Regions from separate parts of the Cedecea sp. genome, predicted to be linked through region 3. Evidence: predicted binding sites of a transcription regulator. Region 3 holds the regulator's gene; each other region holds the start of a gene.

Region 1 (7,731 bases), on a different contig from region 3:
TGCAGCGATTTAGACACCAGGTTCGGCACACCTTGCTCTTCGTCGAACTCGGAGTTCAGGTAGGCCGCCTGGTAGCGCATCAGCTCGTAGTGACGAGCATCTTTCAGCAGGAACGCACCGCAGCTGATGGTCTGGAAGAACTGTTTGTGGAAGTCCAGAGTAACGGAATCCACCAGCTCCAGGCCGTTCAGGTAATCGCGATACTTCTCCGACAGCAGCAGTGCGCCGCCCCAGGCTGCATCAACGTGTACCCAAATCTGGTGCTCAGCGGCCAGCTTCGCGATGTCGCGCAGCGGGTCGATAGCGCCAGCGTCGGTGGTACCGGCGGTTGCGACGATAGCCATGATCTGCTCGCCGTTCGCTTTCGCCTGCGCGATTTTCGCCGCCAGGTCGTTAACGTCCATGCGGGCGAACTCGTCGGTTTTCACCAGCGTGACTGACTGGTAGCCCATGCCCATCAGCGCCATGTTTTTCTGCACGGAGAAGTGGGCATTTTCAGAGCACAGGACTCTGATTTTACGGATGTCGCCGGTCAGGCCATCCTGCTGGACGGAGTGACCCTGGCGCGCAAAGTAAGCGTCACGCGCCAGCATCAGGCCCATCAGGTTGCTCTGGGTACCGCCGCTGGTGAACACGCCCGCATCGCCAGCCGGGTAGCCTACCTGTGCGCGCAACCATTCGATCAGCTTCATCTCGATGATGGTCGCTGACGGGCTTTGATCCCAGGAGTCCATGCTCTGGTTGGTGGCGTTGATCAGCACTTCCGCGGCCTGGCTAACCACCAGGCTTGGGCAGTGAAGATGCGCCACGCACTGCGGGTGATGCACCAGCAGGCTGTCTTTTAAGAAGTACTCAATCGCACGTTCAATCGCGACCTGGTTGCCCAAGCCCTGAGGATTGAAGTCGAGCTGAATACGTTCTTTCAGCTCGGCGACGGTTTTGCCCTGGTACATCTGGGGCTGCTGCAGCCATTCCACTACGGCCTGGCTGGTCTGGGCGATCGCCTGCTGGTACTCCTCAATGCTCTGCGCAGAGGAGGCCAGAATCGGGTGAGATCGGGACATATTTATTACTCCAGTCAGACAGCTTTTGCGCCAGCGGCTAACAAGGCTTTTTCAAATTTGCTCAGGAAAATTTCCAGCTCGTCGTCGCTGATAAGCAGGGATGGCAGCAGGCGCAGCACGCAGCCGTTACGGCCACCGCGCTCCAGAATCAGGCCCGCTTCGAAGCATTTTTTCTGGATCAGAGCAGACAGCGCGCCGTCAGCGGGATAGCAACCCATATGATCCTGTGCTTCTTCTGGCTTGACGATCTCAATGCCGAGCATCAGGCCCAGGCCGCGAACGTGTCCAATAGCCGGGTAGCGTTTCTGCAGCGCGATCAGTTTGCCTTTCAGCCATTCGCCCTGCGCGGCAACTTTGTCAGCGACGTTGTTGTTTTTCAGGTACTTGAGGGTGGTCAGGCCGGTTGCCATCGCCAGCTGGTTGCCGCGGAAGGTGCCGGTGTGGTGACCGGGTTCCCAGGCATCGATCTCTTTTCTCAGGCCCAGCACGGCCAGCGGCAGACCGCCGCCAACGGCTTTGGACATCACGATGATGTCTGGCTCAATGCTGGCGTGTTCGTAGGCGAACAGCTTGCCGGTACGGGCAAAACCAGCCTGAACTTCATCGATGATCAGCACGATACCGTGCTCTTTGGTCACTTTACGGATGCGCTGCAGCCACTCGGCAGGCGCCGGGTTCACGCCGCCTTCGCCCTGTACGGCTTCGAGGATCACGGCCGCAGGTTTGCGCACGCCGCTTTCAACGTCGTTGATCAGGTTGTCGAAGTAGTAGGTCAGCGCCTTCACGCCCGCGTCACCGCCAATGCCCAGCGGGCAGCGGTACTCGTGCGGGTATGGCATGAACTGAACTTCCGGCATCAGGCCGTTGATGGCCGCTTTCGGAGAAAGGTTGCCGGTTACGGACAGCGCGCCGTGGGTCATCCCGTGGTAGCCGCCGGAGAAGCTAATAACGCCGCTGCGGCCGGTGTGTTTCTTGGCCAGCTTGATAGCGGCTTCTACCGCGTCCGCGCCGGATGGGCCGCAGAACTGCAGGCAATATTCTTTACCCTGGCTCGGCAGTAAAGAGAGCAGGTATTCTGAGAACTCGTCTTTTAACGGGGTAGTCAGATCCAAAGTATGTAACGGCAAGCCGCTGGTAATGACGTTTTGGATGCTTTGCAGGATGTCAGGATGGTTGTGACCAAGCGCCAACGTGCCCGCACCGGCCAGACAGTCAAGGTAACGGTTACCTTCAACGTCGATGATCCAGGCGCCCTGGGCTTTGGCTATAGCGAACGGTAATTTGCGCGGGTAACTTCTGACATTCGATTCGAATTCAGCCTGTCGTGCCAAATAGGTTTCGTTGGTAGCGTTTGCAGATTGTGCATCTAAAGTATCAATACGGACTTTATCCGTCATCATATCTCTCCTACAACCGTCGGCATGCGCGCAGCGGCTGAATTAAGTAAACAATACTCGTCATGCTTCAAGTTGAAACTCGAATTATCCAGAGTATAAATGTCGTTTAGGGTGCATAAAACGCCGCCAATATATGGCTTTTTACCCCCCCGCTCAACGATTAATTTTTTCCGTTTTTTTTAATTTTAAATCAATGGGTTGGAGATGCTTTTGACCGGTATCCAGACATCCGATCTCTTAACTATTGGCAATGGCAGGAAAAAAAGCCCCCTTAAAGGCCTAATTTGGCGTATCGAAACGGTCTGGACAGACCAGATTTTGGCGATTGGAAATAATTAAAAACAAAAAATTACCCCGGGACATTCATTGGCAACTGGGGTTTCACTTTTTGTGCACGCTAAGACGGGAAGCCGGATTCAAGAACGGGGCCTCGCTTGATCCAGCTCAGTCTCTACCCCTTAAAATCGCTGGGCGCGGGGGAGTCGTCGCTGTATATTTTTATACACAACGATCATAAGGACTCCTACCGTGAACCGATTGACTCGCCGCCTGACATTAGGCGCATTGTTAGTACTTTCCCCGCTCGCCGCGTTGGCGAACCGCACCATCACCGACCAGCTTGGCCGCCAAGTCACTATCCCCGATGAGGTTGACCGCGTGGTAGTGCTTCAGCACCAAACGCTCAATCTGCTGGTGCAGATGAACGCGACCGACAAGGTAGTCGGCATTCTTGCTAACTGGAAGCAGCAGCTTGGCAGCGGCTATGCCCGGCTTGCTCCAGAGCTTGAGCACAAAGCCCAGCTGGGTGATTTAACCAGTGTGAACACCGAAAAGCTGGTGGCGCTGCACCCTCAGGCGGTGTTTGTGACCAACTATGCGCCAAAAGAGATGATCGACAGCATCAGCAAGCTTGGCATCCCGGTTATCGCAATTTCGCTGCGCCACGATGCGACGGGCGAGCAGGACAAGCTGAACCCTTCTATGAATGATGAAGAGCAGGCCTACAATCTCGGCCTGAAAGAGGGCATCGAGCTGATTGGCGAAGTGGTTAATAAGGAGAAGCAGGCGAAGGCGCTTATCGACGCCACCTTTGCCGAGCGCAGGCTGGTCAGCGACCGCCTGAAAGACATTCCGGAGAGCCAGCGGGTACGAGCCTATATGGCTAACCCCGATCTGACGACCTACGGTTCCGGGAAATATACCGGCCTGATGATGGCTCACGCGGGCGCTCTAAACGTGGCGGCATCAACCGTGAAAGGCTTTAAGCAGGTGTCGATGGAGCAGGTGATCGCCTGGGATCCGCAGGCGATCTTTGTACAGGATCGTTATCCGAAAGTGGTCGATGAGGTAGTCAGCAAACCCGAGTGGCAAACGATCGATGCGGTGAAAAACCATCAGGTCTGGCTGATGCCGGAATACGCCAAAGCCTGGGGCTACCCGATGCCGGAAGCGATGGCCATCGGTGAACTGTGGATGGCGAAAAAACTCTATCCGGCCAAATTCAAAGATATTGATATGAAGAAAGTGGCCGACAGCTGGTATCAGCGTTTTTACCGTACGCATTATGAAGGTGTGGAGTAATGCCTTTGCAGGTGCTGGCAGCGGGCAGTTTGAGGCGAGTCTGGCCGCCGCTTATGGCGGAGTTCGGGCGGCAAACCGGTATCTTAACGGCGACGCAGTTTGCGCCTGCGGGCATGCTGCGAGCGCGTATCGAAGCCGGTGAAAACTGCGCTCTGTTTGCTTCGGCGAACATGGCGCACCCTCAGACGCTGTTGGCACAGGGCAAAGCGCTGGCGGTTCAGAGGTTTGCCGGAAATGCGCTTTGCCTGACGGCGGCGGCATACTGCGTTGATGAGCACAGCACCTGGTTAACGTTGTTGGCTAATCCGGCGCTGCGTATTGGCACATCTACGCCGGGGAGCGATCCCTCAGGAGATTACACCTGGCAGTTTTTTGCGAAAGTAGAGGCTGAAACTGGCGTCGAATTGCAGTCGCGAGCCAGGTCTTTAGTGGGTGGGCCGGAGACGCAGACGGTGCCTGCCGGTAAGCTTGCTGCTGAATGGTTGATTGGTAGCGGGCAGGCCGACCTTGTTATTGGCTATCGAAGCTACGCGGAAGCGCTAAAGTCTTACCGGGAACTGCGGGTGTTTGAGATCCCGTCGCTTTACAATATCCAGGCAGATTATGGACTGGCGTTGTGCGATGCACGAGCGGAGCCGTTGCGGGCTTTTCTGACTTCGAATACCGCACGGCAAATATTGCTGGAATATGGCTTTGTTGTGTGAAGCCTGAAAATAAAAAAACCGCCAACGAGGGCGGTTTTTCTTCCTGACAGACTGTTAAGGCATCATGGTTGGCCATTCCGGTGGCATTCGGGCGATGATATCAACCAGCCCCGTTTTAAACGAAGCCCAAATAACAGGGAAGTCCCCGAGCGTCAGACCAAGCAGCCCCATGGCAAACCAGCAAGAGGCAGCAATCCCCAGGCCGCTACTCACAATGGCTAATGCGCGGTAGTCCGATCGGCGAAACTGAATATTTAAACTGCTTGCCAAAAACATCAAAATCGCGCTGAGCAGCGGCCAGCGCATCAAAATAACGCCGGTAGTGATTGTTGCCATGAACCTTGTTCCTCAAAAGCTGCAATTTATTTTTCTGTTGCACTGGTAATGTGAAGTTTATCACCTTTGTGCGTTAAATCGCCAGCTTCGTGGTGGTTTTTTGCCCGCTTTGCTGCGTCGGCGAGCGGCATTTTTATGCAGAATGGGGTGGAAGAGGTGTGAACGTTTTGTTTATCTGAGGTTTACCACAATTTCGTTTAAATAATCATTCCCTGCTGCTTTAGCCCCAGAAAAACTCATATTAGTGCGGCAGGTGAAATCTTAAGCTAAACGGCTTCCCTATTAATCTTATCTCATTGTTGCGCAAATTAATTTCCGCAGAGTTAACGGCTGAAGGCTATTGCTAAAGCCAGATTTATGATGCAACGTAATCGACGGTCATCAGGTTGTTCCGGTAAGGCATAAAACAGGCGCATAAAAGCAGGGTCATGTGAGCATCATGGTGAGACGAGTTTATCTAAAGGTGTTGCGTACCTCAGGTTTTGTCCTGATGGTTTGCCTGCCGATAATGCTGGCGATCTATTTTGCCCACGTGCGCGCAACCAGCGACACCCAACAGCATCTGCACTCTTTCGGCAAATTGGTGATGGAAAAAACGGAAATTGTTATCACCCATGTTAATGAGGCCCGCAGCGAGGCAGAACGTTTTTCAGGGGAAATATGCAGCCCTAAACATATGGCAAATATGCTGGATATCGTGCGTGGTAAACTATTTGTCGAAGATTTAATTTACATCCGAGGCGATAAGATGCTGTGCTCTACCAGCTATAAGCCTTTAAAATCGCTGCCTGCTCCGCTGCCTTCTTATACCCGCAAACCTGACGTCGCCATTTATTATTATCTGGATACGCCGTTTTATGCCGGGCATAAAATGACCTATATGCAGCGCGGGAATTATATGGCTGTGATTAACCCGCTTAGCTGGTCAGAAGTCTTGTCCGAAGATGACTCGCTGATTTACGGGGTGTACGACACGGTGACCCGCAGCTTTTTCTCTTTGAGTCCGGGGGCTGACAGCGATCTGTTGCATCGTTTTATTCTGCGCAAAGAAAAAACGTTTACTCAGGATGACCGCTTTTACACTATCGACCAGTCGGCTAAAAGACCGATTGCGGTGATTGTCTCAACGTCCGAAACTCTGTTTAACCGCCAGTGGTATCACCAGCTTACGCTGACGCTTCCGCTAGGTGTTATTTGCAGCCTGTTGATTTTAATGATGTGGTCTCGTACCCGTCAGCAGTTAAATTCACCGCGCCGCATGCTATTAAGGGCTCTGGCCAGAAAGCAGCTACAATTGCACTATCAGCCCATTATTGATATTCAAAACGGCTATTGCGTGGGGGCAGAAGCACTACTGCGGTGGGTTAATTTTAACGGTCAAACCATCAGCCCAGGAACGTTTATTCCGCTGGCAGAATCCGAAGGCCTGATTCATAAAATATCGGACTATGTTGTTGATGCCGTATTTAAAGATTTTGGCGAGTTTCTTGCCGACCATCCGGGACTTTATATTTCAATTAATCTTTCGGCATCCGACTTTCACTCCTCGCGCTTAATAACCGTACTTTCCGAGCGAATTAAAACCTATAATATTCGGCCTGGGCAGATAAAAATCGAGGTCACCGAGCGCGGGTTTATAGATGTTGAAAAAACCAGACCGGTTATTCAGGAATTCCGCAACGCGGGCTTTAAGGTTGCAATAGATGACTTCGGCACTGGTTATTCTAATCTGCATAACCTGCAGTATCTTAACGTCGATATTCTAAAAATCGACAAAAGCTTCATTGATTCCGTCGTCAGCGAACGCGCCAGTCATTTACTGGTTGAGCACATTATTGATATTGCCCACAGCCTAAATTTGACGACCATCGCCGAGGGGGTAGAAACCGAGGTGCAGGTTGCCTGGCTGGTGGAGCACGGCGTGGAGTACTGTCAGGGCTGGTATTTTGCAAAAGCCCTCCCTCCGCAGGAATTTATCGCCTGGCTGTACACGCCAGGCGGCATCAAGCTTGCTTCGGTAGCCCCTGCTCAGGCCTGATGGCGATAATCCGTCGGTGTGCGATCAAACTCACGACGGAATACGCGGGAGAAGGTTTGCTGCGAGACGTAACCGTAGTCCATCGCGATGTCAAAAATTGGGCGCTGGGTTGTGCGCAGTGCCGTGGCGGCCATCAGTAGACGGCGCTGGCGAATATAGTCGCCTAGCGTTTGGTGCATCACGGTACGGAACATGCGTTGCAGGTACCACTTTGAATAACCTGATTTTTTCGCCACCACGTCGATGTTCAGTGGCTGGTCAATATGTTCATCAATCCATTCAGTCAACGTATAAATGATGTCCTGGTGAGCCATGAGTCGTCCTCATTTCCGGGTTAGCTAGTTTCGTTGACCCGGAGTATAATTCCTCAAGTTAACTTGAGGTAAAGAGCATTATGGAAAAGAAATTGCCCCGAATAAAAACGCTGCTGACGCCAGGTGAAGTGGCGAAGCGTAGCGGCGTGGCCGTCTCCGCGCTTCACTTTTATGAAAGCAAAGGGCTAATTAATAGTACGAGAAACTCAGGTAATCAGCGGCGTTATCAACGTGATGTGCTACGAACGGTGGCGATAATCAAAATCGCCCAGCGCATCGGCATTCCGCTCAGTACCG
Region 2 (7,731 bases), on a different contig from region 3:
GCGTACCGATGCCAAACCGTTCAGCCTGCTGGTTGACGGGCCACAGATGGATAAAGCTGCGGATAAAAAACCATGACCGAACGGCAAAAACTTGAGCCCGGCGGGCCGTGGACGCAATCGATCCGGCTGGCGTTTATCGCCATATTTGTGCTGACGCTGTTTGCCGCCGGAGCCTGGCTGCTTTCGAACGTCCGGCAGATCCCGGCGGGAAGCAGGGCGGTAGTGCTGCGTTTTGGCGCAGAGCAACGTGTCGCCGAGCCGGGGCTGTTGCTTGCCTGGCCCGCGCCGGTGAATGAAGTGGTGATGGTGCCGGGGGCGGATCGGGTGATTGAGCACCGGGTGACCGCCCTGCTGCGTTCGCCCGAGGCGCAAAGTCTGGATATTAACGGGGGCCCTGGGAACGACGCTGTTTCAGGTTCCGGCTTCCTGCTGACCGGTGATGCAGGCGTGGTACAGCTGGATATTAGCGTGTTCTATCGGGTCAGAACCCCGACTACCTATGTGTTTCAGGGCAAGCACATTTTGCCGCTGCTCGACAGGCTGGTTGAGCGCGCGGCGGTGGCGGTCTGCGCGTCACGCGATCTGGATACTATTCTGGTTGCCCGCCCCGAAATGCCTGGTAACGACATGAACGTTGCCCAGCAGCGCGAACAGCTGCGCAGTGACGTACAGCGTAACATCGAGCAAAACCTGCTGCGGCTTCAGCAGGCGGGAAGCGACGCGGGTATTACGCTTGAGAGGGTGACCGTTCAGTCCGCCTTGCCGTTAGCAACCGTTACGGCGTTCAACGCGGTATTAACCGCCAGCCAGCAGGCGTCGAAAGCGGTGGCGACCGCGCAAAGTGATGCGTCGTTAACGCGCCAGAAGGCGGTGCAGCAGGCTGACCAGATGCTGCAAACCGCTCAGGCAAACGCGCAGGAAAGCGTGGCTAAAGCGCAGTCGGATACCGCGACTATCGCTCATCTTGCCAGCAACCATGACGATCCAGATTTACTGGGGCGAATTTACCGTCAGCGGATAGCCGAGATTTTGTCCCGGGCCGGATCGGTGATTACCGTGTCGCCGCAGGATGACGATCATCTGATTTTGCAGGGCGTGGCGCAAAAAGAGGCGGCTAAACCATGACTTCTTCAGTCCAGGCCGGCGGGGCGTTGACCCGTCAGGAACAGAAACATATTACTCGCCAGCTGCTGCTGGCGCTGGTTGCCAGCGGGGCGCTGATTCTCGGCCTGCTCTGGCGCTGGCTAGCTCCTCAGCAGGTTGCCGTCGGTGATTTACTGCTGGGCGCGGCATCCCTCGTTGTGGCGGTGCCGGTGCTGCGGCATGCGCTGCACAGCCTGCGTTACCCCAGCCTGCACGGGCTGACAGACCAGCTCATTGCGCTGGCTTTACTGGGCGCGTGGGCGACGGGCGATCTCCTGACCGCCGCGCTGCTGCCGCTGATCATGATTGTCGGGCATATTCTTGAAGAACGCAGCGTGATCGGTTCTCAGGAAGCCATCGAAGCGCTGAGCAAGCTTACGCGCAGCCGCGCCAGACGCGTTGATGCTGAGGGTCAACTAAAGGATATCGACAACCACGATCTCGAACCCGGCGATGTTGTTGAGGTGCGTGCCGGAGACCATATCCCCGCCGACGGCCTGGTGCTGGAGGGCAAAGCAAGTCTGGATACGGCACCGATCACCGGCGAGTCGGTACCGCAGGAAGTTGAGCCCGGCGCCGAAGTTTTTGGTGGGGCGATAAACCTTGATGGCCTGCTGCGCATCCGGGTCACGCGCACCGGAGAAACGTCGACGCTGGGGCGCGTGATCGCCCTGATGCAAAGCGCCGAACAGGCAAGCCCGCCGATAACCCGACTGCTTGAGCGCCACGCCGCCCGCTATTTGCTGCTGGTGCTGATGATTGCCGCCAGTACCTGGTTCCTGACGCAGGATGCTCAGGCAATGCTGGCGGTATTGGTGGCCGCCTGCCCGTGTGCGCTGGTGCTCTCAGCGCCTGCTTCATCTATTGCCGGGCTGACGGTGGCCGCCCGTCACGGCATTTTAATTCGCGGCGCGGCTTTTCTTGAGGAGCTGGCGGAGATCAACGCCGTGGTGGTCGACAAGACCGGTACCCTGACGCACGGTAAGCTGCACCTGCAGGCTCTGGTACCCTTTGGCGATACCGATCCTGCCTCGTTGAAAACACTGGCGGCCAGCCTGGGCGCAACCAGCAATCACCCGGTCAGCCGTGCGCTGAGCGAGATCGTGTCACGCGAGGCCTGGTTCCCGCTTGATAACGTGCGGGAACATCAGGGGTTAGGCGTTTCTGCTTCTACCCCACAGGGCGAAGCCGTACTCGGCAGGCGCGAGCTGTTGGCCACAACGCTTGCTGACTTACCGGAGGCTCCGGAGCATGACGGCCCGATTGTCGGGCTGGCGCTGGAGGGGCATTTTCTTGGCTGGCTGCTGCTGGCCGATAGCCTGCGCGGTGAGGCCGCAACGGCAATGGCCGAGCTGCGTGAGCTTGGGTTGAGTCGTCAGCTTTTACTGACCGGCGATCGCCAGTCAGTTGCCGACCGGATTGCGCATCAGGTGGGTATTGTCGACGTGGTGGCTGGCGCGCTCCCGGCGGATAAGCTTGAGCAGGTGAAGCGGCAAATCGACGGCGGCTACCGGCCTATGGTTATCGGCGACGGCATTAATGATTCTCTGGCCTTGAAGGCTGGCGTGGTCGGCGTGGCGATGGGGGCGGGAGGCTCTGATATTGCGATGTCGTCGGCGGATATTGTATTGATTGGCAGCGATCTTCGTCGACTGGGCACCTGCGTGCGCTTAAGCCGCCGCTGCCGCCGTACTTTGCAGGTCAACGTCTTTATCGGACTGGGCTGGACGCTGGCGATTGTCGCGATGGCGGCTTTCGGCTGGCTGGGCGCGTCTGGCGCCGTCGTCGCCGCGCTGCTGCATAATCTCAGCACGCTGCTGGTGCTCGGCAACGCGGGAAGGTTATTGCGGTTTGAAGAGAAGCTGAGCGAGCAGGCATAAAAAAACCGCCTTCATGATGAAGGCGGTTTGCTTTTGGGGCGGTAACTTAGAACGCGTAGTTGAAGTTCGCGCCGTACAGCCAGGCTTTACCTTCAGATTTGAAGGTATATGGACCTTCTTCGATGGTCACTTTCTGGCCGTGCATGTAGGAAACACCTACGTCCACAGAAGCGTCTTTGTTAAACGCATAAGTGGTCCCGGCGCTCAGCCACAGGCGGTCCTGATCCGGAATGGAGATAGAACGCTTGTCGGCCGGAACCGGGCTGTCATCAAAGGCGATACCGGTACGGAACGTCCAGTTGTCGTCCATGTAGTAGGTGGTACCCAGCGCGATGCGGTAAGCATCTTTGAAGCCTTCATCTTTATAGAACAGCGTCTGGCCGTTGCTGCCGGTCGCTTTCAGCTCCTGGAACTGGCTCCAGCTGGTGTAGGTCAGGCTATAGTGAACGGCCCATTTCGGCGCAACTTTGTTATAACCGGACAGTTCCCACATTTCTGGCAGATGCAGGCTCAGAGAGCCCGGGACAGTCTGACCATTGGTGCCCGAAGGCAGACCAAAGTTAGACAACAGTGGATTATAGGCCGCCGGCAGGCTGCTCTTATAGTCGCCGTCGAAGTCGACTTTCACTTCTGAACGGTAGGTAAAGCCATAGCGGTTGTCTTTATCAATTTCGTAAAGAATACCGGCGTTCCAGCCGAAGCCCCATTTATCACCCTTCAGGTGAGCAATCTGGGTATTAGCAGGAATGCTGCCGATAGCCTGGCGTTGAGCCGGAGTCAGCGGAGCTGCTGGATTACCAGCAATCAGCTGCGGCAGGTCACCCGCATAGCGTTCAATTTTCGCCTTAGCGTAAACAGCATCAAAGCCCAGACCGAAGCTCCAGTTGCTGTTCAGGCGGTAGGCGCCGCTCAGGTTCAGGTTCAGAGTCGTCAGGTCGGTCGTGCCGCCCATTGAGCCTGCGGTATAGCTGTCATTATATTCGGTGGCCAGGCCGTAGTTAGAGGTGACAGAGGCACCCCAGCCAAACTGATCGTTAATCGGCGCAACAAAGTGCAGGTTTGGAACCCATGCGGTTGGCGCGATGTTTTTCGCATCGGTGCTTTTACCGGTTTTTGACGTACCAGAGATATCAACATCCGGGTCAACGAAGATAGCACCCGCGGAGAAAGAGGGGCGGTCAAACATCATGATGGTGGCGGGGTTGCGGCTTGCTGAACCCGCGTTATCCGCTACTGCACCTTCCCCCGAATACGCTCGGCCAAGGCCAGAGGAAGAGAACTCGTTTAATTGAAAGCCGGCGGCATACGCCTGGGAAGAGACTATTGCCACTGCAACCGCGAGGGCTGACTTTGCAAACAGGTTTTTCTGGCTCATGACCAAAACCTCATTGATTTATTTTTATGCAAACAATGTTACATACCGTAACAGGAGCGCGAATAGTAGGGACTGATCGGGTACAGAGAAATCAGACCAGTGGCGAGAGTATAGGTCTGACCAGCAAGGATGTTGCAAGTTTGTTTCTAAAGTTTTTCTTGTTTGATCTTAAAAACGGGATCTGGCTGGCAAAATCCGGGGGAACTTCCTGCCAATTGGGGGATGTTATTTGTTTTAGATCATTTTTAAGTGTGATTTCCGTCACTTGTCGGTTTTGTGAGGATTATCAACTGGAGCAGAAACAACCGTGGGCGTAAAATATCCACAATTATTTGAATCTTTCTCCCTTTTAAGCCGCATTACAGAGGAAAGCGTGATGAATAAAAATACCGCCGATGAAACCCCGGTTTGCTGCTGCATTGATGTCGGTTCCATTATCGACAACACGGACTGCATTGCCTCCTACAGCCGCGTATTTGCTGATAAAGCCCAGGCTGATGACGTTCTGGCAGCCTTAACGGCCAAAGCCCGTGAAGTGGAATCTGAACCTTGCCAGATAACGCCGCGCTACACCGAAGTGGCCGGCGGCGTGCAGCTGGATATCGACTTTGTGTTCAGCTGCCAGGCTGAAACCATGATCTTCCAGCTCGGCCTGCGTTAACGCTCCTGCCTCAACACCCTGCTTTGCGCGGGGTGTTTCATTTCGTTATGTAATAATTCGTGTCGCTTCTCCCATTTTTCTCGCCCGCCGGTTGGCTGGATGTGAATTTTTAGTTAAGACTGTGATCAGGTCAGACCACTTTTTGTCTGTATTCACTTTTTTTAGCAGGGGAGCGTTATGAGTCAGGCACTGCCGTTGATTACCCGCCAGGGCGATCGTATTGCCATTGTCAGTGGTTTACGTACGCCGTTTGCCCGCCAGGCCACGGCTTTCCATGGTATTCCCGCCGTCGATCTCGGCAATATGGTGGTGAGCGAGCTGATGGCGCGCAGCGAAGTGCCGCCCGAAGCTATCGAACAGCTGGTTTTCGGCCAGGTTGTACAGATGCCAGAAGCCCCAAACATTGCCCGTGAAATCGTGCTTGGCACCGGCATGAGCGTGCATACCGACGCGTATAGCGTGAGCCGTGCCTGCGCCACCAGTTTCCAGGCCGTTGCGAACGTGGCCGAAAGCCTGATGGCCGGGACTATCCGAGCCGGTATTGCCGGGGGCGCAGATTCCTCTTCCGTGCTGCCTATTGGCGTAAGCAAAAAGCTGGGCCGCACGCTGGTGGATGTGAATAAAGCGCGCACGCTCGGGCAGCGCCTGAAACTGTTTTCCAAATTACGTCCTCGCGATTTATTACCGGTTCCCCCTGCGGTGGCGGAATACTCAACCGGCCTGCGCATGGGCGATACCGCCGAACAAATGGCAAAAACTCACGGTATTACCCGCGAGCAGCAGGATGCGCTGGCCCACCGTTCCCACGAACGTGCCGCGCAGGCCTGGCAGGAAGGTAAGCTTGCAGATGAGGTAATGACGGCATTTATCCCGCCTTATCGTCAGCCGTTTGCCGAAGATAACAACGTGCGTAAAGGTTCCAGCCTTGCAGATTATGCAAAGCTGCGCCCGGCTTTTGACCGCAAGCACGGCACCGTTACCGCCGCGAACAGTACGCCGCTGACGGACGGCGCGGCGGCCGTTATCCTGATGACGGAATCCCGCGCGAAAGAGCTTGGCCTCAAGCCGCTCGGCTACCTGCGCAGCTACGCGTTTACCGCCATTGATGTCTGGCAGGATATGCTGCTTGGCCCGGCATGGGCTACGCCGCTGGCGCTTGAGCGCGCCGGGATCACCCTGAATGATTTGACGCTGTTTGATATGCACGAAGCTTTTGCCGCGCAGACGTTAGCCAATTTGAAAATGCTTTCCAGCGAAAACTTCGCCCGCAACGTGCTGGGCCGGGCTCACGCCACCGGTGAAGTGGATGACGCTAAATTTAACGTGCTGGGCGGGTCGATTGCCTACGGACACCCGTTTGCGGCCACTGGCGCAAGGATGATTACCCAAACGCTGCACGAGCTGCGTCGCCGTGGCGGCGGTTTTGGCCTTGTTACGGCGTGTGCCGCCGGCGGCCTTGGTGCGGCAATGGTTCTGGAGGTGGAGTAATGGAGCAGAAAGGCGCATTCGATTTACACATTCGGCTGGATAACGTTGCGGTTGTCACCATCGACGTGCCTGGCGAGAAGATGAATACCCTGAAGGCCGAGTTTGGCGCTCAGGTACACGGCATTATTAAAAAGCTGCGCGACAACCCGAGCGTGCAGGGGCTGGTGTTTATCTCCGGCAAACCTGACAACTTTATTGCCGGGGCCGATATCAACATGATTGCTGGCTGTAAAACGGCCGGGGAAGCGCAGGAGCTGGCGCGGCAGGGGCAGCAGATCATGGCGGAAATCGCCGCGCTGCCGATGCCGGTTGTGGCCGCTATCCACGGTGCGTGTCTGGGCGGCGGGCTGGAAATGGCGCTTGCCTGCCATGCCCGAGTTTGTACCGATTCACCTAAAACCCAGCTTGGGCTGCCGGAGGTGCAGCTTGGCCTGCTGCCGGGGTCGGGCGGTACGCAGCGTCTCCCTCGCCTGATTGGCGTCAGCAACGCGCTGGACATGATTTTGACCGGCAAGCAGCTGCGCCCGCGCCAGGCGTTGAAGTTAGGGTTGGTGGATGACGTAGTGCCGGAATCCATTCTGCTGGATGCCGCCGTTGCGCTGGCGCTTAAAGGGCGCAAACCTTCACGTGAACTGCCGGTAAAAGAACGCGTGCTTGCCGGACCGCTGGGACGCTCCCTGTTGTTCCGCCTGGTCAGCAAGAAGACTGAGGCAAAAACCCAGGGTAACTACCCGGCAACTCGCCGCATCATCGACGTTATTCGTACCGGGCTTGAGCAGGGGAGCAAAAGCGGCTATGAGGCGGAAGCTAAAGCGTTTGGCGAACTGGCGATGTCCGCAGAATCTGCCGCGCTGCGCGGCCTGTTCTTTGCCAGCACTGAGTTAAAGAAAGAGTACGGCGGGGATGCAAAGCCCGGCAAACTCAACGCGGTGGGTATCCTCGGCGGCGGGCTGATGGGCGGCGGGATTGCCTATGTGACGGCCACCAAAGGCAAGCTGCCGGTGCGCATTAAAGACATTAATAACGAAGGGATTAACCACGCGCTGAACTACAGCTGGGATCTGCTGGACAAAAAAGTTCGCCGCCGCCATATGAAGCCGGCCGAACGGCAGCGCGAGCTGGCCCGCATCTCAGGGGGAACCGATTATCACGGGTTCAGCCAGCGCGATATCGTGGTGGAAGCC
Region 3 (7,731 bases):
TCTTTATTAACGTTGCGGATAACGCTTTCCTTGACCATGGCCAGCGTGACTTTGGTTACGCGGTGTTTGGCAAAGTGGTGAAAGGTCTGGACGTTGCCGATAAGATTTCCCAGGCTCCGAGTCACAATGTGGGTCCGTACCAGAATGTGCCGTCAAAACCTATCGTGATCCTTTCCGCGAAAGTGCTGCCTTAAGCTTTTCGGCGCGGGCCTTGTCGCCCGCGCTGCTCCTTCCAGAAACAGAGAATTTCAATAAGTGATGAGTCAGGCCAGAGAAAGCGACTAGAATAGCGCGTTCTTTTTTGCCCTGGAGCCGCCATGTTACTGCTTATCGACAACTATGATTCCTTTACCTGGAACCTCTACCAGTATTTTTGCGAGCTGGGCGAGGAGGTGCTGGTTAAGCGTAACGACGAAATTGGGCTGGGCGATATTGAGCGTCTGGCGCCGAAAAAACTGGTGATCTCCCCTGGCCCTTGCACCCCAAATGAGGCCGGTATCTCACTTGCTGCCATTAATCACTTCGCCGGTAAGTTACCTATTCTGGGCGTTTGCCTCGGGCATCAGGCTATTGCGCAGGCTTTTGGCGCAACTATCGTACGTGCTGAACAAGTGATGCACGGAAAAACTTCCGCTATCAGTCATAACGGCAGCGGCGTATTTCGTGGGTTGAATAATCCGCTTACCGTGACTCGCTACCACTCGCTGCTCATCGATCCTGAAACCTTGCCCGACAGCTTTGACGTCACGGCCTGGACGGATAAGCAGGAAATTATGGGCATCCGCCATCGCACTCTGAACATCGAAGGCGTACAGTTTCACCCGGAAAGTATTCTCAGTGAACAGGGGCATGCTTTACTGGCGAATTTCCTTGCTGGCTAAATTGTCGCTTGCCTGATTTTGGTTTTTTATGCATATTTCGTGATTATATTTTCATTCACATTTAACGCATGAAACGGGTGAGGGATAGATGGCAACTGAACAATCAGCGGTGACGCGGGCGACCTTCGATGAAGTGATTTTGCCGATTTATGCACCAGCAGAGTTTATTCCTGTTAAAGGGAAGGGCAGCCGCGTGTGGGACTCCGACGGGAAAGAGTACGTGGACTTTGCGGGAGGGATCGCCGTGACCGCGCTGGGGCATTGCCACCCAACGCTTGTGGAGGCGCTGAAGACCCAGGGTGAAACCCTATGGCACACCAGCAACGTTTTTACCAATGAGCCTGCCCTGAAGCTTGCCCGTAAGCTGATTGACGCCACCTTTGCCGAGCGCGTCGTCTTTATGAACTCCGGCACAGAGGCGAATGAAACGGCCTTTAAGCTGGCCCGCTACTATGCTTCGACTCGCCACAGCCCGTACAAAAGTAAAATCATTGCCTTCTACAATGCGTTTCACGGCCGCTCGCTGTTTACCGTCTCCGTTGGCGGGCAGGCTAAATACTCCGACGGCTTTGGTCCGAAACCGGCCGACATTATCCACGTTCCCTACAACGACCTTGCGGCGGTAAAAGCCGTAATGGATGATCATACCTGTGCGGTAGTGGTGGAGCCCATTCAGGGGGAAGGCGGCGTCACGGCGGCTACGCCGGAGTTCCTCCAGGGGCTGCGTGATTTGTGTGATGAGCACCAGGCGCTGCTGGTGTTTGATGAAGTGCAGTCTGGAATGGGGCGCACGGGTGAGCTGTTTGCTTACATTAACTACGGCGTCACCCCGGATATTCTGACCAGCGCCAAAGCCCTCGGCGGTGGTTTCCCGGTGAGCGCGATGCTGACCACCCATGAGATTGCTTCCGCATTTCACGTGGGCAGCCACGGTTCAACCTACGGCGGTAATCCGCTGGCGTGCGCAGTGGCCGGGGCGGCTTTCGATATCATCAATACGCCAGAAGTTCTCAAAGGCGTGGCGGCCAAACGTCAGCTTTTCGTTGAACAACTGCAGAAGATCAACGCGCAGTTTGATCTGTTTAGCGACATTCGCGGCATGGGGCTGTTGATTGGCGCAGAACTTAACGAGAAATACAAAGGGCGCGCGCGCGAGTTTCTCTATGCGGGCGCGGCAGAAGGCGTGATGGTGTTGAACGCCGGGCCGGACGTTATGCGTTTCGCGCCTTCGCTTATCGTTGATGACGCGGATATCGTGGAAGGAATGCAGCGCTTCGCCAAAGCGGTTGCCCACGTGGTGGCGGGTTAAAACTAACCCGAGCGCCGCAGGCGGCGGCTCAGCCAGATCCCATGATGAGGCCGCTGGCGCCAGGCTACCGAGGAGATGGTATGCATGGTGTTCAGGTGGCCAATAATCCGCTGTAAATGCTGCTCCATGGTGCTTAACGGCCCCGTGGGCAGCGTGTCTGAATCCAGAATATTGGCGTCGTTCGACCCGCCAGGCCCGTCGTACTCCAGCCTTTGCTGGCAGCGCTGTAAGCCAATTTCACAAGACTGCAGATACTTTTGTGCCAGGTCCGGCGTGAGCATGTTGTGCTCACGTGCCAGAGTGGTCATGGCGTTGATGTGCTCGACGATGAACTGGCTGTGGGTCACCCAGAGCTTCATGTCTGCCAGATAATGAGAGTTAAACCCAGGCTCTTGCATCGCTTGGTTGAGCGAGTTAAACAGCGCATTATGTGCCTGGTTGACCCGCATGCGTTGCCAGGCCAGCGGCGTGGGTTCCGGATCGTTGCTCAGTATCAGGCGAATGGCGTCCTGATCGGCCTCGAGCGCGTCGTGGGCGTTCTGACGCAGTAGGCCAGTTTGCCACTGTGGCCAAAGCCAGATCATGCCGCCAAAGGCTATCAGGCAGCCGAGCAGCGTGTCGATAAGCCGCGGAATGATGTAGCTTTCGGCGCTTAGGGTAATGAGCTGCAGGGTATATACCGCCGTAACGGTAAAGCCGATGGTGGCCCAGCCGTAGCTTTTGCGAATGAACAGATAGCTCACCAGGGTAATCATCAGCATCGCCAGTAGGGTGTAGCTGTCCGGAACGTGGAAGTGCAGGGTAATACCGGCGATACACAGCCCAGCCATGGTGCCTGCCGCCCTGTGCACAATACGTACCCGCGTTGCGCCATAGCCGTTTTGAGTCACGAACATCACCGTCATCAGGATCCAGTACGGTTTAGGCAGATGTAAGAAAGACCCAAGCAGGCTGGCAATCGTCAGCATTACGCCCAGGCGTGCGGAGCTGCGCAGCGCCGATGATTTGAAAGAAAGGTAGTTTTTCAGCGCCGGGAAGAAAGGCAGTCGGCGTTCCCTGTCTTCCATTAAATCCCTCACGTACAGCGGACGCTGGGTTTTCAGCACCCGGGCTATGCGGCTGAAATGGTAGTGACAAAATTGACCAACCGGATTATCCGGGTTCTGACGGGCGATCTTTTCCAGGGCGTCGATCTGTTTGTCCATGGTAAAGCGCGTCGGGTAGCGGTGATAGAGAATATCGTCTGCCAGCACCCGCAGGCGCGCGGCGATGGTTTGGGCATTCCAGCGGATCACGGCTTCCGCATGACTTTGCTCGACCAGCTTCTGAACCTCTTCTGGCTGATGCAGGCTCACCGAAATGTGTTCCTGCAAATCCAGTGCGACCTGGAAAGCGCGCAGCAGGCGCTTGTAGCCGTTTTGCTGGTTAGCCGACAGCATATGCAGCTGCTGGTAGCAGATGGTTATCAGGTCGACGGCTTTTTGCTGGCGGGCAAGTAAGGGAGGCAGCGCTTTTTCCGGATCGGTGTGCTGGGTCAGCAGGCTGTATTTTGCCTCACAGTAGTCCGCAAGCTGACGGTACAGCAGGCTTAGCGACTCTCTGAGCGGCTGTTCACGCCATAGTCTGAACCAGAACCAGTTGAACGCGCCGTACCAGATGGTGCCGGAGATATAGAGCACCATCGGTTTCCAGATAGGCATGTTACCAGCCATGCTGAGCGTGAAGATTGCGGCAATCAGCGACGCGGGCAGCAGGCGAGCATGCAGTGAGCTTATTTCCGCCGTGACGCCGAGCAGCAGGGCCATAACGATTAATATCGCAGGCAGCGGGACGTGGGTATAAAGCAGCAGAAGCTGCATGATTAGGCTGCTGACGGCGAACAGGCCGCCGCCAATGATCAAACGTTTGAAGAAGCGTTTATGCGGCGTGTCCAGCCCGGCAATGTTGCAGCAGGCAGGCACTAACGAGAAAAGCAGGCCATTTTGCAGGCTGTCGAGGACCAGGCCGATAGCCACGGGTAGACACAGCACCAGCGTTTGCCGCAGCGCGTAGTTAACTTCCGGGTGATAAATTAATCTCTTCCACATAGCCTGAATTGTAGAGACAAAAAAGGCGTGTTACCGAAGCGACACGCCTTTATGGGGCTAATTAACGCGTGCCGTAAACGACAATCGTTTTACCGTGTGCGGAAATGAGATTCTGGTCTTCCAGCATTTTCAGAATACGGCCAACGGTTTCGCGGGAGCAGCCCACGATCTGACCGATTTCCTGGCGGGTGATTTTAATCTGCATCCCGTCCGGGTGGGTCATGGCGTCCGGCTGTTTAGCCAGGTTCAGCAGCGTCTGTGCGATGCGGCCGGTCACGTCCAGGAAGGCGAGGTTGCCGACTTTCTCGGAGGTAACCTGCAGGCGGCGTGCCATCTGGGAAGACAGACGCATCAGGATGTCCGGGTTGACCTGAATCAGCTGACGGAATTTTTTATAGGAAATTTCAGCTACTTCACAGGCTGTCTTGGCACGAACCCAGGCGCTACGCTCCTGACCTTCTTCGAACAAGCCTAATTCACCAATGAAATCACCCTGATTCAGATAAGAAAGGATCATCTCCTTGCCTTCTTCATCTTTAATCAGAACAGCTACGGAGCCTTTGACGATGTAATACAGCGTCTCCGCCTTTTCACCCTGGTGAATCAGCGTGCTCTTCGACGGATACTTATGAATGTGGCAATGAGACAAGAACCATTCGAGAGTCGGGTCTGTTTGCGGTTTGCCAAGCACCATGCGCGGTTATCCTCTGTTATAAACTGGCTACCAAAGACAAGACTCGGAACCTCTTGTCTGGCGTTGCAATCGTGAAATTTTCCCATACCCTGGGAACTGGCGGGCAGGTCAATCCTGCGGCCTGTAATTAGTCGTTTCCTCTGCTTGCGGCATAAACGTCTCTGTATCGCAGCAGCATCCGAATTGTTTTAGCATAGCTTTTGGTAAGTGTCTTGTCTTGTCTCGTTTCAGCATGACTTGGATCGCCTTACGTTGCCAGTTTTGACGTAGACGCGTAATCTGAAAGAATATTTTCTCAACAGGAGTAGGCAAAATGCAGGCACGTGTTAAATGGGTGGAAGGCATGACCTTCCTCGGGGAGTCCGCTTCTGGCCACCAGATCTTGATGGACGGTAATTCTGGTGATAAAGCGCCAAGCCCAATGGAAATGCTGCTGATGGCGGCGGGCGGCTGTAGCGCCATTGACGTGGTGTCGATTTTGCAAAAAGGTCGCCACGACGTGATGGATTGTGAAGTCAAGCTGACCTCTGAGCGCCGTGAAGAAGCGCCGCGCCTGTTCACCCATATTAATCTGCACTTTGTGGTTACCGGAAAAGAGCTGAAGGATAGCGCCGTATCGCGCGCGGTCGATCTTTCTGCTGAAAAGTATTGTTCGGTAGCGCTGATGCTTGGGAAAGCGGCAAACATTACCCACAGCTATGAAGTGATCGAAGCATAAAGATCAAAAAGGCGGCATTCACGCCGCCTCTGCCGAATCAGGCAATCTTCCTGCCTTCCGCCAGTCGCTGCACCAGCGGCCCCATAATCAGCTCCATCGCCAGCCCCATTTTCCCGCCAGGCACCACCAGAGTGTTGATGTGGGAGATAAACGATCCTTGCAGCATCGCCAGCAGATAAGGGAAGTCGATATCGTCCAGCCCGCGGAAATGGATAACCACGAAGCTTTCGTCCAGCGACGGAATGGCACGTGCGGCAAACGGGTTAGAGGTATCCACCGTCGGGACGCGCTGGAAGTTAATATGGGTGCGTGAGAACTGCGGCGTAATGAAGTTGATGTAATCGTCCATCGAACGCACGACGGAGTCCATCACCGCTTCCCGCGAATGGCCGCGCTCGCCGGTGTCGCGAACCAGCTTCTGAATCCATTCCAGGTTAACAATAGGCACCACGCCAACCAGCAAATCCACGCAGTCTGCTACGTTATGTTGCGGGGTGACAACGCCGCCGTGCAGGCCTTCATAAAACAGCACGTCGGTTGGTTCCGGCAGCGGCTGCCACGGCGTAAAGGTACCCGGCACCTGGTTCCACGGCACGGCTTCATCGTAGGTATGCAGATATTTACGTGATTGACCTTTGCCGCTCTGGCCGTATTCGATAAAGGTTTGTTCCAGTAAACCGAAGTCGTTGGCTTCTGGCCCAAAATAGCTGATGTGGCGGCCCGCATCACGCGCCTTGCGGATGGCCATATCCATTTCCGGGCGGGTATAGCGGTGGAAGCTGTCGCCTTCAACCTCGGCGGCACGCAGATTGAGCTGCTGGAAAATCTTGCGGAAGGCAAGGCTGGTGGTGGTGGTTCCGGCGCCGCTGGAACCTGTTACCGCAATAACCGGGTGTTTGGCTGACATAAGGTGACAACTCCATGAGGGATCGGAAAAAGGTCTGGTTTCTGGTTGTTATACTTTTCAGCCAGTATAGATCACCCCGCCGGTTAGCGGTCAGCCACGAAACTGCCCGCGCGGCATAATATTTACCGTTTCATGGAGTTCAGACCAAACCAGCACGGCTTCGCCGCTTTGCAACTGGCGCTTCACGTCGGCGACTTTTTGCGTCAGCGAGCGCTCCTGCTCACCATAATCGGTGCCTTCGCGTAATACAAAAGATTCAATCAAACTGTCGAGGGTTTCAGGGGCGAGATCTTGCCAGGGAATGATCATTTCAGTGGTCCAGGAAGCGGGTTAGCCAGTCAGGAATGCGCTGCTCAAGCCACATCTGTGGGCGCAGCGGCGTGCCGCCAACGAAGCCAACGTGACCGCCATAGGTGGTGAGCTGATAGTGGATATTCGGCGGCAGCGTTTCGCGGTCCGGGATCACGTGGTGGTCCATAAACGGATCGTCTTTGGCGTGAATAATCAGCGTTGGCGAGGCAATGTCCGGCAAGAGCGGCATGGCGCTGCACTGGCGATAGTAGTCCAGTGCGTCGGCAAAGCCGTGAATTTTTGAGGTGATCAGGTCGTCGAACTCGCGAATACGGCGCAGGCTTTTAAGTTTACGCAGGTCGATAGGCAGTGAACCCGGGTAGCTCTTCAGCTTGCGGGCGGCATTTTTTTTCAGCAGGTTCAGCAGGTAGTGCTGATAAACGCGCGAAAAGCCTTGTTCCATGTGATAGCAACATTGCTCGAGCATCAACGGTGCGGAGACGATAACTCCCGCTTTCAGCGTGCAGGCCGCGCCCTGTTTTGCCATCAGGCAGGCGAGCATATTTCCGCCCAGCGAGAAACCAACCGCGGCGGTTGGGACCTCGCCGTAGCGCTGATTCAACCATTCGAGGAAGAAGGTGCCGTCTTCGGTTTCGCCGGAGTGGTAAATGCGCTCTTTACGGTTTGGCACACCGCTACAGCCGCGAAAATGCATTACCACGCCTAGCCAGCCGCGTTTTTTGGCCGCTTCTATCATGCCGTGGGCGTAAGGGCTGTGGAGGCTGCCTTCCAGGCCGTGAAACACCACCAGACGCGGTTTATGCATCGCGGTTTGCGGATCTTC
Region 4 (7,731 bases), on a different contig from region 3:
CCCTTCACGTTCCAGTGCGGGCTTGCCAGCACGTAGTCGAGACAGGTTTTATGCGTAACCTCATCGCGTACGGCGCTGAGCGCGCTGCGTACACGGCCCATCAGGTTCACTTCGCTATCCAGGCCCGCGGCGCCGAGCGCGGCGGTCACGGCGAACGTGGAGTTCACCAGCAGGTAATAAGGGAAGTAGCGCAGAAGCTGTTCGCGGGTGAAGACGTTCTCCGCCTGCGCTTCGCCAATCATGTCTAGCCAGCCCGTCGCATGCGGCATAAAGGCGCTGCCCTGGCAGTCGCGGTAGATAAGCCCGACCGGCAGATCCTGCTGCATCGCCACCAGAATGTTTTGCTGGTGAGCCAGTAAAACCAGGCCGTAATCCGCTTCGGCGGTAAACAGCGGCTTCAGCACCTGCTGGCAATACGCCTCGACCCAGGCGTGTGCGGCCTGCTTTGGCGTAATTCCCAGGCGGCTGCTCAGGCGATTAACCGCGGCAACCAGCAGCGAATCACCGCCGTCTGGAGCAGACTGCGTCAGGGAGACCAGCACGTTAGTCTGGCTCTGCGGCTGATCAACCAGCAGGTTCTCACGCAGGGCAAACAGGCTTTCTTCCATGATATTGCCGTGCAGGCAGCGCAGCCCGGCCCAGCCGTCTTCCTGCATCACGCGGAAGGTTGGGAAGCGGGCCTGCAGCGTCTGCCAGCGGTCAGTTTGCGCGAGGCGTGCAAGGCGCATTCCGCGTTTGACTTCTTTTACCGACAGCGTGCGTACGGAGTTGGTCAGGCGCACGCTCAGAGAGAATTTGATCATGTCGCGGCTGGTGGCGCAGTAGAGCGAGCGTGAAGAGGTGGTTGGCAGCCACGGAGCACCGGCTTCGCCCAAATCTTTCACCAGTCCTTTGGCGACCAGCTGCTGGCACCACTCCTGCTCCAGCAGATAGCCTGCCTGCCAGGGATGCAGCGGAAACAGCCATTGATTGTCGCTAAGTTCGCTCAGCAGCTGCGGCGCATTTTCAGCGGCAAAGCGCGTCAGGCGCTGCTGCAAATTGAGATGCAGGCTTTCACCCGCCAGATGGCTCTTATCCACCGCGAACCAGCGCAGCGGGAAATGCGGAGCAAAATCAGGCAGGTAGCGTTCGGCTTCCTGCTGGTTAAACGGTTCGTGGGATTTCGGCGCCGGGTGGAAGGCGTGTCCCACCAGCAATGCCTGCTCGGCTTCACCAAAGTTCAGGGCTTTTTCGCGCAGCCCGTTCCAGTCATGGCGAGCTTCAATCGCCTGTTGGGTATGGGCATGGCTTTCCATTACGCGCTGATAAAACGCTTCACAGCCGGTGGCCGGCAGCATTTGTTGGTGCTGGAGTTTATCGATAATCAACTGGGACAGAGTAGCGAAGTCAACCGGCTGGCTGCCGGTGGCATTGACCAGGCGCGCCGGGAATTCAAAGCGGTGATGCTGGGTAGGGGAGAAATAGGCCACTTTGAAGTAGAGGGCCTGTTGTTCACCCAGCGGGATAATGAGTTCGGCGGGCTGGCTGTCGGTCAGTTGCCAGTCGTTGGTTTCGCGAACAAGGGAATTCAGAAAGCACTGTGCGGCCACATCCCAGGCCAGAGTTTTATTTGGCAAAGTCATCATCAAACAGTTTCCACGCGTTATGATAATGCGAATTCTGCCGATAACGTTTCTCATTATCAATAACAATTGTTAGAATAGATAAAATAAATTTTACAAATACGCACAATAACCCCACGGATTAGCAACATTGTGACATCTCTTGAACTGGCGGAATCGCCGCAAAAATCCCTTTCCTGCTGGCCACTTGCGCTGAGCGCCGGGCTGCTTGGCGTCGGGCAAAATGGCCTGCTGGTTGCGATCCCGGTGCTGGTGATGCAGACACATTTGAGCCTGTCCGTCTGGGCGGCGCTGCTGACCCTGGGATCGATGCTGTTCTTACCGTCCTCGCCGTGGTGGGGAAAACAGATCGCGCGGCTGGGCAGCAAGCCCGTGGTGCTGTGGGCGCTTGCGGGATACGGCGCAAGCTTTATGCTGCTGGGGCTCGGCAGCCTGTTGCTGGCAACGAATACCGTAACGGGCATCGTCGGGCTGGGCATATTGATTGTGGCGAGGATTATCTACGGCCTGACCGTGTCGGCAATGGTCCCGGCCTGCCAGGTCTGGGCGCTGCAGCGAGCGGGGGAAGGCAAACGCATGGCCGCGCTGGCGACGATAAGCTCCGGGTTAAGCAGCGGCCGCCTGTTCGGGCCGCTTTGCGCCGCCGGGATGCTGGCGATTCATCCACTGGCCCCGCTGGGGCTGTTGATGGTCGCGCCATTGCTCGCCCTGGTGATGCTGTTGCGTTTACCGGGCACGCCGCCGCAGCCTGCCGCCGAGCGCAAAAGCGCTCGCCTTCGCCCTGACTGCCTGCCGTACTTGCTTTGCGCTTTACTGCTGTCCGCGTCGGTAAGCCTGATGCAGCTGGGGCTTTCTCCGGCGCTCGCCCGCCAGTTTGCAACGGATACTGCGGCCATTAGTCACCAGGTCGCGTGGCTGCTTAGCCTGGCGGCGGTGGCCTCGCTCTCCGCGCAGTTTGGCGTTCTCCGCCCGCAGCGCCTGTCGCCGATGGCGCTGCTGTTAAGCGCCGGAGCGCTGATGGTTTGTGGCCTGGCCATGATGATTTCTCTCCAGCTGTGGTTGTTTTACCTCGGCTGTGCGGTGCTGTCGTTCGGGGCCGCGCTGGCGACGCCTGCGTATCAGCTTCTGCTGAACGACAAACTCGCCGACGGAGCCGGGGCGGGCTGGGTGGCTACCAGCCACACGCTCGGCTACGGGCTTTGTGCGATGCTGGTGCCGCTGGTGTCAAAAACCGGGGCCGAGGCAGCGCTGATTATGGTGGCCTTTTTAGCCGCCGTGTTATTTACCGTGGTGTCTGGCGTTATCTGGCGCAGCCGTCACCGTTCACGTCATTCTGCAATTTAAGCGTAAGGAAAAGTTATGGCTGGAGTTCAGGGCTACCGTCTGTTCAACGTTCAACTGGCGCGGAAAACGGCCGTGTCGCCTTCGCTATTGAGCCTGGTGTTTAGCGGGCCGGAGGTAGCACAGATGAAATGTGACTCACCGGATCAGCGCATTAAAATGCTGTTCCCGTCCGAAGACGGGACGCCGCCGTCGCTGCCCGCTGAAGGGCAGTGGTATCAAATTTCCCTGGGGATGCCGAAAGCGAAGCGCCCGATTATTCGCACCTATACGCTGCGCCATGTCGATCCTGCCCGCCAGGAAGTGACGGTGGAGTTTGTCAGCCACGGCACCGAAGGCCCGGCTTCTGCATGGGCGATCAATTCGGTGCCCGGCGATGCGATTCAGATCGTGGCGCCTAACGCCGCTTATCCGGAAGACAGCGGTGGCTATGAGTGGACGCCGCCTGCCGGGCTGCGTAACGCGCTGATTGTTGCCGATGAAACCGCGCTGCCTGCCGCGCGCGGCATTCTGGAAATGCTCGCGCATCAGGCACATCCTCCGAAGGTGCAGGCTTTCTTTGAAGTCCCGGAAGAGGGCGACTGCGTGGACTTAAGCGCCTATGGCTTCGCTGAGATCAACTGGCTGCCGCGCAAAACCGTCTCCGCGACGCACGGTGAATGCCTGATTCAGGCAGTAAAAATGCAGGCGAGGGTGCCGGAAAGCGGCCATCATGAAGTCGTCCAGGAAGAGGCGGAAGACGAGCTACTATGGGACAAGGCGACTACCGGCAGTAACGAGTTTTACGGCTGGGTGGCGGCGGAGTCGACGGTGGTTAAGCTGCTACGCCGCCATTTGATCGGCGAGCGCGGCGTGGAGCACGAGGCGATTAACTTTATGGCCTACTGGGCGAAAGGGCGCGTTCGCTAATATACTCGTCATACTTCAAGCTGCAGGTGCGTTGCCTGCACCCGTTATTCGGCTCATCCCTGAGCCTCACCCTAAAGGGCCGCTGTGAGCAGCGTTCAAATCTGTTCCAGACCGATTTGTCACCTCAGTCACATAGTTAGCTATGCTCCTGAGGATTCTCGGCTTTGCCGCGTTACTCGGCAAGCCTCGCCCCTCCGGGGCCAGCGTAAACGCTGTTCAAAAAGACCTGAAAGTCTTTTTGTCCTGCAACTCGAATTATTTAGAGTATAGATAAGGCGGCCACAGGCCGCCCCATAATCAGATCTTCTTCAACTGCGGCATCAACATCACCGTCGTTTTCACAATCTGCATTAACTCTTCATAGCTGGCGTTCTCACGGGCGCTGACCGACATCCCCTGAATGATGCAGCACAGGTATTTCGCCAGGCAGCGAATATTGCGCTCTGCCGGGATCTCACCCTTTTGCTGGCGTATTTCAAGGAAGCGCACCAGCGTTTGCTCCTGAACCGCATGTCGGGCTTTTATCGTTGCGGCGATGTCTTCCGACGACGCCGCCAGCACGGATGAAGTACAGATGATAAAGCATCCCGACGGTGTGCTCTTATCGGTAAAGCATTTTGCGACTGCCGAGAGATAGTTCTCCAGCGCAGCCTCCATGGTCTGCTCTTCACAGAACAGGCAGGCTTCGTGCTTTGCCGCAAAACGCGCGATATAGCGATCCAGCACCGCACGGAACAACCCTTCTTTGTTGCTGAACTCCGCATAGAGCGTAGGTGCCTTCGCCCCGGTGGCTTCTACAAGATGCGCCATGGATGTTGCTTCATAGCCATGCTGCCAGAAAAGTGTCATGGCCTTGTCGAGTGCTGCTTCCCTGTCAAACACCTTTGGACGGCCACGGCTTTTTTTACTGCAACTTACTGTCTCGGTTGCCATACCTGCCGTTTAACCTCTGTCTAATTAGTGAACACTCATTATAAAAATAATCGGCGACGGTAGCCAGCGCCATGTTATGAAAAATAATTATTTCTTATCACGATGAAAAATAGCGCTTTTTTTAATTACTTAACGGTCGTTATAAAAATATGTTGACGCGTGATGTAGATCACGTTTATGATTTTGTTATCGATCGTTAACTAATTAAGTTTAACGACCCCAAAATCACCTGCACAGGACACAAAACATGAAAACCTTAACAACTCTGTTCGCTGCCGCCGTTATTAGCTCACTCTCATTTGCAAGCTTTGCGGCTGTTGAAGTTTCCGCTACGCCTGCCGGGCAGCAGAAAGTCGGCACTATCAGCGCCGATGCGGGCAGCAACCTCTCTTCCCTGGAAGAACAGTTGGCCGCGAAGGCCGATGCAATGGGCGCTAAATCGTTCCGTATTACCTCCGTTAACGGTCCGAACACCCTGCACGGTACTGCCGTCATCTATAAATAAGCCAGACGTTAACCCTCAATACGTTTGACCTTATTCGTTATATGCCACTGCAAGCAAAAGGCCCTGTCGCAAGACAGGGCCTTTTTTTGTTGTAAACTAAAACCACGTCCATAGAACGTGGTTATCGACATTTTATGGCGCGGACGGTATTTCCGGTAAGTTTTGATGGTATGTGCTTCCTCTGGATGAAGGAATAATACATTTATTATCCGTAGTGTTTTCAGATAACGAAAAGGGTCAGCTTTTTTTTGCTATATTACAAATACGTTTGTATTCGCTTGCCATGTGTTCAATACAGCGGGGTAATTCTATCTCAACAAATGCCCCAGGATAGTTATAGCTATGCGGGAAGCTTTTCAGTTGAATTAGAAACTGTTCCAGTATGGCATACAAAGGAATATTGTACTCAACTTGGTAGCGTCGGTACTGGCGTTGCCAGATAACTCTACAGTAGTAGTCAAAATAATTACGGCTTTCCCTGAACTCAAGTTCTCTGAACTTTTCGAGCAAAAAGTTGAATACCGGCACCGCTAGGGCTTTTATTCGTTCCGCCTCAATCAGTTTGTCTTTTCCCATCGGCACCGTTGCGTTTGCCAGGCGAGAACGAATACAAGCAACAGGATTCAGTACAAGTACCTTTTCACTGGATATCTCTTCAGCATCAGTAGCTATATAAAAGCGCTCTGTATTGAGTACAAGACCTTCTCCCCTCAAATCTTGCACCTCAAACCCGGTTGGCCGGTCGATAATATCTATTATATTTGTTTCATCAGAACGAGGATCGAGAAATAAGCCTTCTTCATCTTCTTTTACTTTCCCGGTATCTAAATCGATCAAATCTAGCACTGCAATAGATGGAGGATTAAACACCTCCTGCACATGCGGCTTGACGTTAAACAATTCAGCGATAACTTCTACAGTTTCACGATGCGTTACATAGTCCACATCAACAGAGGTAATACTCTCAAGGCCGGGCCTTACTTGGTATGCTTCAAGGTAGTAGCCGTACCAGTAGACTACCGCTTGTCCTCCTACAGTTATGACTGGCGATGGTAGGCGGTGGGCGTTTCTGATCAGACTTTCGTTCAATTTCATCAGTTGAATTGCTGGCGGAATGATATGTTGCCTTGTCATAAGAAAGCTCTCTAAAAATGTACAGATGTAAAAAAGCCCATCTATTAGATGGGCTTAATATAATCTTGTTCTGTAAGACAACAACTTATCAGTTAAAGAACGATGCAACCACAGGGTTTTGGCATTGCTTCATACCGCGTGGAGCGCTTACCATGACAGTGCCTTTTTTACGGCCATTACGGATCGCTTCAACATCTTTCTGGTACAAACGTTGATTGCGTTTCTTTCTTTCCTGTGGAGACATGGTTATCACCCAGTTTGAAGTGGTTAGGAATGGTTGCGTTTTCCTTTGATGGAGTAAGCATACGCGCCTCGTAATCAAACCGCAAATTTTCTTGACAGCCAAAATTAATGATTCGTAAATCAGGTTCACATTCATGGGGCGATGGGGTTAACCAACAATCTTGCTTGTGTTTACCATGTTGTTGTCAGAAACATATACTACCATCGCCGTTGAATTTATCTGCAAGATCTTCATCGGAAATGTCGTCCATATCCTTAATAACACATACACATTGGGCTTCGGTCTTGTCTTTCGACAGGGCCTTTTTTTATGCTTAACACCAAAACTTACATTTCATTTATCGGCTGCTCAGCCGTATGAGCATTGACGTTAATCGGCATCCCGGAACGGTGCTCCATGGCCTGCTCCATCACCTGGGCATCCGTTTTTGGTGCGTCACGGAACTGTTTCATCTGCTCGTTCAGCACAATCGGCAGGACTTTCGGATCGTCATCAATTGCTTTGGACAGCGGCTGGTGAACTTCAACCAGGCGCGAGCCGTCCGGCTCAACGGAGGCTTTGATTGGCGTGTTGATGATACGTACCGAAGTGCCAACCGGCACCGTATTAAACAGCGCTTTGATATCGCCGTCGCGCAGGCGGATACAGCCGGAGCTGACGCGCATGCCAATGCCGAAGTCGGCGTTAGTGCCGTGCAGCAGGTAAACGCCACCGAACGCCGCGAGGCGAATCGCGTGGTGGCCCATTGGGTTATCTGGCCCTGCGGGTACCACGGCCGGAAGTTTTACGCCCTGCGCCAGGTAGCGCGCACGAATATTGGCCGTCGGCGTCCACGTCGGGTTCGCTCGCTTATCAGAAATTTTTGTCACCATCGTCGGCGTCAGGGTATCGCCGCCCAGCTGGCCAATGCCAATCGGGTACACGGTGACGGTATTTTTCCCTGCCGGGAAGTAGTACAGGCGCAGTTCGGCAAGGTTAATGACGATGCCTTCGCGCGGCACGTCCGGCAGCAGCATCTGGCGGGGGATGGTCAATACGCTACC

Evidence for each region. Region 3 encodes CRP, which controls carbon source genes, mostly activating them, when cyclic AMP is high. Its sites were predicted from a motif close to ATGTGANNNNNNTCACAT; they were not measured.
Region 1: a site for CRP is predicted at 5,131-5,148, ahead of VGM55_RS14725 (YjcB family protein). Genes of this name have one in related genera too.
Region 2: a site for CRP is predicted at 4,648-4,665, ahead of VGM55_RS05525 (YfcZ/YiiS family protein). Genes of this name have one in related genera too.
Region 4: a site for CRP is predicted at 4,963-4,980, ahead of bhsA (multiple stress resistance protein BhsA). Genes of this name have one in related genera too.

Annotation. Positions count from the first base shown of each region.
Region 1 covers NZ_DASYBS010000093.1:68,158-75,888, forward strand. The annotation lists gene VGM55_RS14705 (pyridoxal phosphate-dependent decarboxylase family protein) at 1-1,064, opposite strand, end outside; gene VGM55_RS14710 (diaminobutyrate--2-oxoglutarate transaminase) at 1,079-2,464, opposite strand; gene VGM55_RS14715 (ABC transporter substrate-binding protein) at 2,990-4,042, shown strand; gene modA (molybdate ABC transporter substrate-binding protein) at 4,042-4,746, shown strand; gene VGM55_RS14725 (YjcB family protein) at 4,801-5,082, opposite strand; gene VGM55_RS14730 (EAL domain-containing protein) at 5,522-7,120, shown strand; gene soxS (superoxide response transcriptional regulator SoxS) at 7,111-7,434, opposite strand; gene soxR (redox-sensitive transcriptional activator SoxR) at 7,515-7,731, shown strand, end outside.
Region 2 covers NZ_DASYBS010000032.1:22,863-30,593, forward strand. The annotation lists gene VGM55_RS05505 (protease modulator HflC) at 1-76, shown strand, start outside; gene VGM55_RS05510 (protease modulator HflK) at 73-1,125, shown strand; gene VGM55_RS05515 (cation-translocating P-type ATPase) at 1,122-3,023, shown strand; gene fadL (long-chain fatty acid transporter FadL) at 3,070-4,398, opposite strand; gene VGM55_RS05525 (YfcZ/YiiS family protein) at 4,775-5,059, shown strand; gene fadI (acetyl-CoA C-acyltransferase FadI) at 5,237-6,547, shown strand; gene fadJ (fatty acid oxidation complex subunit alpha FadJ) at 6,547-7,731, shown strand, end outside.
Region 3 covers NZ_DASYBS010000153.1:13,334-21,064, reverse strand. The annotation lists gene ppiA (peptidylprolyl isomerase A) at 1-194, shown strand, start outside; gene pabA (aminodeoxychorismate synthase component 2) at 318-881, shown strand; gene argD (bifunctional acetylornithine/succinyldiaminopimelate transaminase) at 970-2,190, shown strand; gene VGM55_RS24365 (YccS/YhfK family putative transporter) at 2,193-4,277, opposite strand; gene crp (cAMP-activated global transcriptional regulator CRP) at 4,339-4,971, opposite strand; gene VGM55_RS24355 (OsmC family protein) at 5,285-5,689, shown strand; gene VGM55_RS24350 (phosphoribulokinase) at 5,727-6,596, opposite strand; gene VGM55_RS24345 (YheU family protein) at 6,687-6,905, opposite strand; gene VGM55_RS24340 (hydrolase) at 6,907-7,731, opposite strand, start outside.
Region 4 covers NZ_DASYBS010000180.1:31,410-39,140, forward strand. The annotation lists gene iucA (aerobactin synthase IucA) at 1-1,622, opposite strand, end outside; gene VGM55_RS26775 (MFS transporter) at 1,755-2,966, shown strand; gene VGM55_RS26780 (siderophore-interacting protein) at 2,982-3,872, shown strand; gene VGM55_RS26785 (TetR/AcrR family transcriptional regulator) at 4,170-4,805, opposite strand; gene bhsA (multiple stress resistance protein BhsA) at 5,053-5,310, shown strand; gene VGM55_RS26795 (hypothetical protein) at 5,548-6,444, opposite strand; gene ldtC (L,D-transpeptidase LdtC) at 7,015-7,731, opposite strand, start outside.